4 regions of the Dorea sp. YH-dor226 genome follow, and region 3 is predicted to be linked to each of the others. Evidence: predicted binding sites of a transcription regulator. Region 3 holds the regulator's gene; each other region holds the start of a gene.

Region 1 (2,197 bases), on a different contig from region 3:
CACCGCAGCAGATGTTTGGAGCAGTTATGAAATCTTATTTTGCTGAAAAGCTTGGTGTTGCACCGGAAAAGATATATACCGTATCTGTAATGCCTTGTGTTGCAAAGAAAGGCGAACGGGAGATGGAACTGTTCTATCAGGAGTATGCAGGACACGATATTGACGCTGTTATCACTACCAGAGAACTGGTAAAGATGATCCGTTCCGCGCACATCAGCCCGGATACACTGGAAGATATTGAAAGTGACCGTCCGATGCAGGAAGGTACCGGTGCAGGTGTGATCTTTGGAGCAACCGGAGGAGTTATGGAAGCAGCTTTGCGTACTGCATATTATCTGCTGAAAGGTGAAAATCCGCCGGAAGATGCGTTTAAAGCAGTGAGAAGTCAAGGATTTAATGAGAATAATGGTGTGCAGGAAGCAGAATTTGCCATTGATGATGTAAAAGTAAGAACAGCTGTTGTCAGCGGACTTGGCAATGCAAGAGCTCTTCTGAACAAAATTGACAGAGGAGAACTTCATTATGACTTCGTAGAAGTCATGGCATGTCCAGGAGGCTGTGTAGGAGGCGGCGGACAGCCAATCCATGATGGCGAAGAGCGTGCCTTTGAAAGAGGAAAGAATCTGTATGATCTCGACGTAAGATCAGAACATAGATTTTCTCATGAGAACCGTGATATTCAGGCTCTGTATGCGGAGTATTTTGAAAAACCGGAGTCTCATAAAGCACATATGCTGTTACATACAGAACACAGATTAGAAGGATTCTAAGATATCAGAAGGTACTGTTGCAATATAGGAATATATATCTATATGTTGCAACGGTACTTTTTTGTTGGTATTTCTTTTGGAAAAAATGACGATTTATTGTGACTTGTTTAATGGAATACTGTTGGATAGTTAAAAAAATAACATATACGTGAAATAATTATCAATCATATATTGACAAATAATTAACGAGCCTGTATACTTTGACCTGTAATTAAGTAAGAAACACTTACAGGGAGGATAACTATTATGGCAACCAAAAAGAAAGAAGCAGTACCACAGATCGTTGATAATGTAGAAGCTCTTGAGGCAAAGATGAAAGCAATGAGAGAGGCACAGAAGATCTTTGCTACGTATACACAGGAACAGGTAGACAAGATATTCTTTGAAGCGGCTATGGCGGCCAATAAAATGCGTATCCCACTTGCAAAACAGGCTGTGGAAGAGACCGGACGTGGTATTGTAGAAGATAAGATTATCAAAAACCATTACGCAGCAGAATATATCTACAACGCATATAAGAATACAAAAACATGCGGCGTCATTGAAGAAGATCCGGCATACGGAATTAAAAAGATCGCAGAACCGATCGGACTGGTTGCTGCCGTCATTCCTACTACGAATCCTACTTCAACTGCAATATTTAAAACCCTGATCTGTCTGAAAACCAGAAATGCCATTATTATCAGTCCGCATCCGGCTGCAAAGGCCTGCACGATTGCAGCCGCCAAAGTGGTTCTTGAGGCAGCTGTAAAAGCAGGTGCACCGGAAGGAATCATTGGCTGGATTGATGTTCCATCCCTGGAATTAACGAATACAGTAATGAAAGATGCAGATATCATTCTGGCGACCGGCGGACCGGGCATGGTCAAGGCTGCATACTCTTCCGGAAAACCGGCACTTGGTGTTGGACCTGGAAACACACCGGTCATTATTGATGATACTGCAGATATTAAGATGGCGGTAAATTCTATCATCCATTCCAAAACATTTGACAACGGTATGATCTGTGCATCTGAACAGTCCGTAACCGTTCTTGACAGCATCTATGATGAAGTGAAAAAAGAATTTGCATACAGAGGATGTTACTTCCTGAAAAAGGGAGAGGAACTGGATAAGGTTCGAAAGACGATTATAATTAACGGTGCACTGAACAATAAGATACCTGGAAAATCCGCATATGAGATCGCAAAGCTTGCAGGAGTGGAAGTTCCTGAAAACACCAAGATTTTGATCGGTGAAGTGGAATCTGTAGATATATCTGAAGAGTTCGCGCATGAAAAGTTGTCACCGGTACTTGGTATGTACCGCGCGAAGACTTTTGATGAGGCTATTGCTAAGGCAGAGCGTCTGGTAGCTGACGGTGGATATGGGCATACTGCATCTCTGTATGTACATCCGGCAGAGAAAGAAAAGATTGCAAAACATGC
Region 2 (2,197 bases), on a different contig from region 3:
AATTATAGGAGACAAGTAATATTATGAGAGCAGACGTGCATATGCATACAAATTTTTCACATGATTCTTCGTCTACGCCGGAAGAGATGATTCGGGGGGCGATAGAAAAAGGGCTGGAGGTGATCTGTTTTACCGATCATTATGACAAAGACAATATGGACTGGGGACCGGAAGATATATTTGATCCGGAAGAGTATTTTCGGGTGCTCCCGCCGCTGAAAGAAAAATACAGAGATCAGATTGATGTAAGAATTGGGGTGGAACTTGGGATTCAGCCATATCTGGAGTCATATTACCGGGAATTTGTCAAGAAGTATCCGTTTGATTTTGTGATTGGATCCGTGCACTGCATATGGAAGATGGATATTGCATACGGAGAGATTTTTAAAGGACATACAGATGAGGAGATCTATCGTGCTGTGCTGGAAGAGACTCTGGAAGATGTAAGACTGTATGAAGATTATGATGTTCTGGGACATCTGGATTATATGGTCCGATATGGAGAGAATAAGGAAAAAGCGTATTCCTACCATAAATATGTGGATCTGATTGATGAGATATTGAAAACAATCATCGAAAAGGGAAGAGGAATCGAACTGAATACGGCCGGTTTAAAATACGGGCTTCCTTTTGCGCATCCACATCCGGATGTGCTGAAAAGATACCGGGAACTTGGTGGTGAGATTATTACAGTAGGTGCTGACGGACATAAACCGGAGCATATTGCGTATGATTTTTACAAGGTATCCGATATTTTAAGGGTTTGCGGGTTTAAATATTATACAGAATTTTGTGGGCGAAAGCCGGTTTTTAAGCAACTTCCATAAAAAAAGGAAAACCAAAAGAAAGCACTTGAATTTTTGTATCAGATTTAGTACAATTGTTTCAGTTGATGAATCTTTAACAATTTTGGAAAAAACTGTTAAGGAGTTCACAATAGAAGACTGCGCAACCAGTTAATAAACAAACTTTAGGAGGAATTAATCATGGCAGTAAAAGTAGCGATTAATGGATTTGGACGTATCGGACGTCTTGCATTCAGACAGATGTTTGGAGCAGAGGGATATGAAGTTGTTGCAATCAACGACTTAACATCTCCAAAGATGCTCGCACACTTATTAAAGTATGACTCTTCACAGGGAAAATATGCTTTAGCTGACAAAGTAGAAGCAACAGAAGATTCTATCATCGTTGATGGAAAAGAAATCAAGATCTACGCAAAAGCTAATGCAGAAGAGCTTCCTTGGGGAGAAATCGGTGTAGACGTTGTTCTTGAGTGTACAGGTTTCTATACCTCTAAAGAAAAAGCATCTGCTCACATCAAAGCAGGCGCCAGAAAAGTTGTTATTTCCGCACCAGCTGGAAAAGACCTGCCAACTATCGTATATAATGTTAATCATGACACACTTACAGCAGAAGATACAGTTATTTCTGCAGCTTCCTGTACAACAAACTGTTTAGCACCTATGGCTAAGGCTTTAAATGATCTTGCTCCGATCAAATCCGGTATCATGTGCACAATCCACGCTTACACAGGCGATCAGATGACACTTGACGGACCACAGAGAAAAGGTGATTTAAGAAGATCTCGTGCTGCTGCAGTTAATATCGTTCCAAACAGCACAGGTGCTGCAAAAGCAATCGGACTTGTTATCCCTGAACTGAACGGAAAATTAATCGGATCTGCTCAGCGTGTACCAACCCCAACAGGTTCTACAACAATCCTGACAGCTGTAGTTGAAGGAGAAGTTACTGTAGATCAGATCAATGAGGCTATGAAGGCTGCATCTAATGAATCTTTCGGATACAATACAGATGAGATCGTTTCCAGCGATATCGTAGGTATGAGATTTGGTTCTTTATTCGATGCAACACAGACAATGGTTCTTCCATTAGACAACGGAACAACAGAAGTTCAGGTTGTATCATGGTATGACAATGAGAACTCTTACACAAGCCAGATGGTTAGAACAATCAAATACTTTGCTGAATTAGCTTAATATTGGCGAAAAGTGCTGATTGCATGTCGCAAAAGGCTATTGTATAAGACTCACAAAGGGTCCGGTCTTATTGGACCGGGCTCTTTTTAAATGCAGCAGTAAAAAAGGAGGCAATCATATGCTCAATAAAAAATCAGTTGATGATATTAATGTAAAAGGAAAAAGAGTGCTTGTAAGATGTGACTTTAATGTTCCAC
Region 3 (2,197 bases):
TCTACAGGCTTCATCTTTTCCAGCATTTTTTCGCGACTTTCTGCACGTTTAATGGATTTTTCACGGTTGAAAGAACGAAGTTTTTCGATGACAGCCTCCTGGTGTCTGATTTCCTGCTGCTGGTTCAGATATTCCTTCAGTCGCGCTTCCCGAAGTTTCTTTTTCTTGTCGGCGTAATCGCTGTAATTGCCCTGATAGGTCATCAAAGATCCCTGCTCGATTTCCAGTACCTTTGTGACAACTCTGTTCAGAAAGTACCGGTCATGGGAGACGATCAGAACAGCCCCCGGATAGTTGAGAAGATAAGTCTCAAGCCATGAGATGGAATTCAGATCCAGGTGGTTGGTAGGCTCATCCAGCAGGAGAATATCCGGTTTTGTGAGGAGCAGCTTTCCAAGAGATACGCGTGTTTTCTGTCCGCCGGAAAGTGTGTCAACCGGCTTGGAGAAATCGTTTTCTGTAAAGCCAAGACCCTTAAGAACGCCCGTAATTTCACTTTCATAGGCATATCCGTTGGCGCGTTCGAAAGCGGCAGTCAGGCGGTTGTAAGTGTTCAGACGTGCTTCCAGTTCCGCACCGGAGAGATGTTTTAATTCCAGTTCGATAGAACGAATCTGTTGTTCCATGGAGATGATCTCTGACTTGGCAAGCTTCACTTCCTCATAGATGGTATTGCCGCTTTGCATCTGCTGGTGCTGTGCGAGATAGCCGAGAGTCTTTCCTTTTGTGAGAATGACAGTTCCGCCGTCAGAAGGCAGTTCTCCGACGACCATCTTCAGGAGAGTAGACTTTCCGGCGCCGTTTGGTCCGACCAGTGCAGCCTTTTCATGATCCTCTATGTGAAATGATCCATCGGCGACAATTACGTTTTCACCGAAGGATTTATTGATTCCGTGACATGCTAATATCATGGTATTTCCTCCTTTGCATACGATATAATTATAACGGAAATGGTGTAAATTACAACTATTGTTTGACATTAATCTTCCGATTTTATATAATATCTTTAGACTATAACAGGAAGGTGAATACATTGGAAGGAAGAGAGATATCGCAGGCGGTAATACGAAGGTTGCCAAGGTATTACAGATATTTGGGAGAACTTTTAGAAAATGGAGTAGAACGAATCTCTTCAAATGATCTCAGTAAACGAATGAAAGTGACTGCGTCACAGATTCGTCAGGATCTTAATAATTTCGGAGGATTTGGTCAACAGGGATACGGATATAATGTAAAGTATCTGTACACAGAGATTGGTAAGATTCTCGGACTTGAAGAAGATCACAATATTATTATTATCGGAGCTGGTAATCTGGGGCAGGCACTGGCCAACTATGCAGCATTTGAAAAACGTGGTTTTATATTAAAGGGAATCTTTGATGTGAATCCACGGTTGGAGGGTGTGGCAATCCGGGGCGTTCCGGTACGTATGATGGATGATCTGAAGTCTTTTGTACAGAATAATAATATAGATATTGCTGTTCTTACGATTCCAAAAGAAAAGGCAATTGAGGTTGCGAATATGCTGGTTGAAAACGGGGTACGTGCGATCTGGAATTTTGCACATACAGACCTGAATCTTCCAGAGAATATCATCGTGGAAAATGTGCATTTATCTGAAAGTCTTATGCAGTTATCCTATAATATAAGCCGTTATAACGAAGAACACAAAAAATAAAGATGATGTAGACGTGTAAGGTCCGGCATGTGCAGACATGCCTGTTCTTACACGTTCTTTGATATGGGGGTGAGACAATGCGATATCTGGTGGATGGCAGTCAGATGAAGGCTGCAGATCAGTATACGATCCAGACAATAGGTACTCCGTCCCTTGTATTGATGGAGCGGGCTGCCAGATGCTGTGTGCAGGTAATGACAGACAGATATCTGGATCTGTCCAGAGCCTGTGTTGTATGTGGCTCCGGGAATAATGGCGGAGATGGTCTGGCAATTGCGAGAATCCTTACCAGGATGGGATATCCGGCTACCGCCTGTTTTATTGGCAATAAGGAGCATTGTACAGAAGAGACAAAAGAACAGATGCGTCTCCTTAAGGAAGCCGGAGGCAAGATTATATATGGATACGAAGAGGCAAAATACAGCGTACTGATCGATGCGATCTTCGGTGTGGGACTGAGCAGAAAGATTGAGGGGAACTATCGTGAGATCATCGATCAGATGAATCGTTCGACGGGAA
Region 4 (2,197 bases), on a different contig from region 3:
TACGTATATGCATATGCAAAACTTCTGGAAAATGAAGAGATTCAGCTAGGAGAGAAGATCAATGTTGTTGTTCCGACAGGAAACTTCGGAAATATTCTTGCGGCCTATTATGCAAAGCAGATGGGAGTGCCGATCGATAAGCTTGTATGTGCATCCAATGAGAATAAAGTTCTGTTTGATTTCTTCCAGACCGGAACTTATGACAGAAATCGTGAGTTCGTACTTACTTCTTCTCCGTCTATGGATATTCTCATCTCCAGCAATCTGGAACGTCTGATCTATCTGATATCAGGAGAAGATGATCAGAAGACAAAGCAGATGATGGAAGATCTGAAGTGCAGAGGTGTATATGAGATAACGGATGATATGAAGGCACGAATGAATGATTTTGTGTCAGGATATGCAACGGAAGCAGAATGTGCTCAGAATATCAGGGAAGTATACAATAAGACCGGATATGTGATCGATACACACACTGCGGTGGCATCTTATGTATGCGGGAAATATCAGGAAAACTCACTGGATTCCAAAAAGAGTGTGGTTGCATCTACTGCAAGTCCGTATAAGTTTGTAAAAAGTGTTCTGACGGCAATCGATGAAAAGTATGCAGATATGGATGAACTGGATCTCTTGAAAGTATTGGAGACTGTGTCCGGTGTAGAGATGCCACAGGCAATTCAGGATATTCTGAATGCAAATGTTCTGCATACCCTGGAATGCGAGAAGGATAATATGCGCGAGACAGTGGAGAAGATTTTAAATATATAAGAATATTTATGTTAATTATAAATAAATTTCATAATTGGAAAAACAAAAAATGCAGGATTAATTGATTAATCCTGCATTTTTTGTAAAAGTGAAAACGAATTTTTAGGAAAAGAGAAAAATAAATGAATAATAAAGGATATAAACTTTCGCGAAAGAGATTGTTAAAGTGTTGACTTTTTTGTAGAAAAATGCGATAATGGAACAAATGTCGTTGTTGCGGGACATGGGATAGGATGAACAGCTCCGACGACGCTCAAATTTATAGAAAAGAGGTTAAACAAAGATGGCGAAAATCGATTTAAGTAAGTACGGCATTTCAGGAACTACAGAGATTGTACACAACCCTTCTTATGAATTATTATTTGAGGAAGAGACACAGGCAGGTCTTGAAGGATTTGAAAAAGGACAGGTCAGCGAGCTTGGAGCAGTGAACGTAATGACAGGCGTATATACCGGACGTTCTCCAAAAGATAAATTCATCGTTATGGATGAAAACTCCAAAGATACTGTATGGTGGACTTCTGATGAGTACAAGAACGATAACCATCCGGCTTCTGAAGAGACATGGGCAGCAGTAAAGGATATTGCAGTAAAAGAGCTTTGCGATAAGAAGCTTTATGTAGTAGATGCTTTCTGTGGAGCGAATAAGGATACACGCATGGCGATCCGTTTCATCATGGAAGTTGCATGGCAGGCTCATTTTGTTGAGAACATGTTCATTATGCCTACCGCAGAAGAACTTGAGAGTTTTGAGCCAGATTTTGTTGTTTATAATGCTTCAAAAGCAAAAGTTGAAAATTATAAAGAATTAGGACTGAATTCAGAGACTGCAGTTGTGTTCAATATCACAAGTCGTGAACAGGTTATCATTAATACATGGTACGGCGGAGAGATGAAGAAAGGTATGTTCTCCATGATGAACTATTACCTTCCGCTGAAAGGAATTGCATCTATGCACTGTTCAGCAAATACAGATATGAACGGAGAGAACACAGCAATCTTCTTCGGTCTGTCCGGAACTGGTAAGACAACACTTTCTACAGATCCAAAGCGTCTTCTGATCGGTGATGATGAGCACGGATGGGATGACAATGGAGTATTTAACTTTGAAGGTGGATGCTACGCAAAAGTAATTAACCTGGACAAAGAATCTGAACCGGATATCTACAATGCGATCAGACGTAATGCGCTTCTTGAGAACGTAACACTTGACGCTGACGGAAAGATTGACTTTGCAGACAAGAGCGTAACAGAAAATACACGTGTTTCTTACCCGATTGATCATATTGAAAAGATTGTACGTCCGGTATCTTCCGCTCCGGCTGCTCAGAATGTAATCTTCCTGTCTGCAGACGCTTTCGGAGTACTTCCACCGGTATCTGTACTGACACCAGAGCAGACACAGTATTACTTCCTGTCAGGATTTACA

What was found. Region 3 encodes Rex, which represses fermentation and respiration genes when NADH is low (regulators of the CRP and FNR family bind a similar motif). Its sites were predicted from a motif close to ATTGTTAANTANTTAACAAT; they were not measured.
Region 1: a site for Rex is predicted at 941-960, ahead of adhE (bifunctional acetaldehyde-CoA/alcohol dehydrogenase). Genes of this name have one in related genera too.
Region 2: a site for Rex is predicted at 889-908, ahead of gap (type I glyceraldehyde-3-phosphate dehydrogenase). Genes of this name have one in related genera too.
Region 4: a site for Rex is predicted at 926-945, ahead of pckA (phosphoenolpyruvate carboxykinase (ATP)). Genes of this name have one in related genera too.

The regions. Positions count from the first base shown of each region.
Region 1 covers NZ_JBDOHS010000001.1:113,620-115,816, reverse strand. The annotation lists gene ABE547_RS00585 ([FeFe] hydrogenase, group A) at 1-770, shown strand, start outside; gene adhE (bifunctional acetaldehyde-CoA/alcohol dehydrogenase) at 1,017-2,197, shown strand, end outside.
Region 2 covers NZ_JBDOHS010000008.1:60,385-62,581, reverse strand. The annotation lists gene mnmA (tRNA 2-thiouridine(34) synthase MnmA) at 1-19, shown strand, start outside; gene ABE547_RS08565 (histidinol-phosphatase HisJ family protein) at 24-827, shown strand; gene gap (type I glyceraldehyde-3-phosphate dehydrogenase) at 987-2,000, shown strand; gene ABE547_RS08555 (phosphoglycerate kinase) at 2,119-2,197, shown strand, end outside.
Region 3 covers NZ_JBDOHS010000004.1:95,863-98,059, forward strand. The annotation lists gene ABE547_RS05060 (ABC-F family ATP-binding cassette domain-containing protein) at 1-911, opposite strand, end outside; gene ABE547_RS05065 (redox-sensing transcriptional repressor Rex) at 1,034-1,678, shown strand; gene ABE547_RS05070 (NAD(P)H-hydrate dehydratase) at 1,756-2,197, shown strand, end outside.
Region 4 covers NZ_JBDOHS010000014.1:46,448-48,644, reverse strand. The annotation lists gene thrC (threonine synthase) at 1-768, shown strand, start outside; gene pckA (phosphoenolpyruvate carboxykinase (ATP)) at 1,052-2,197, shown strand, end outside.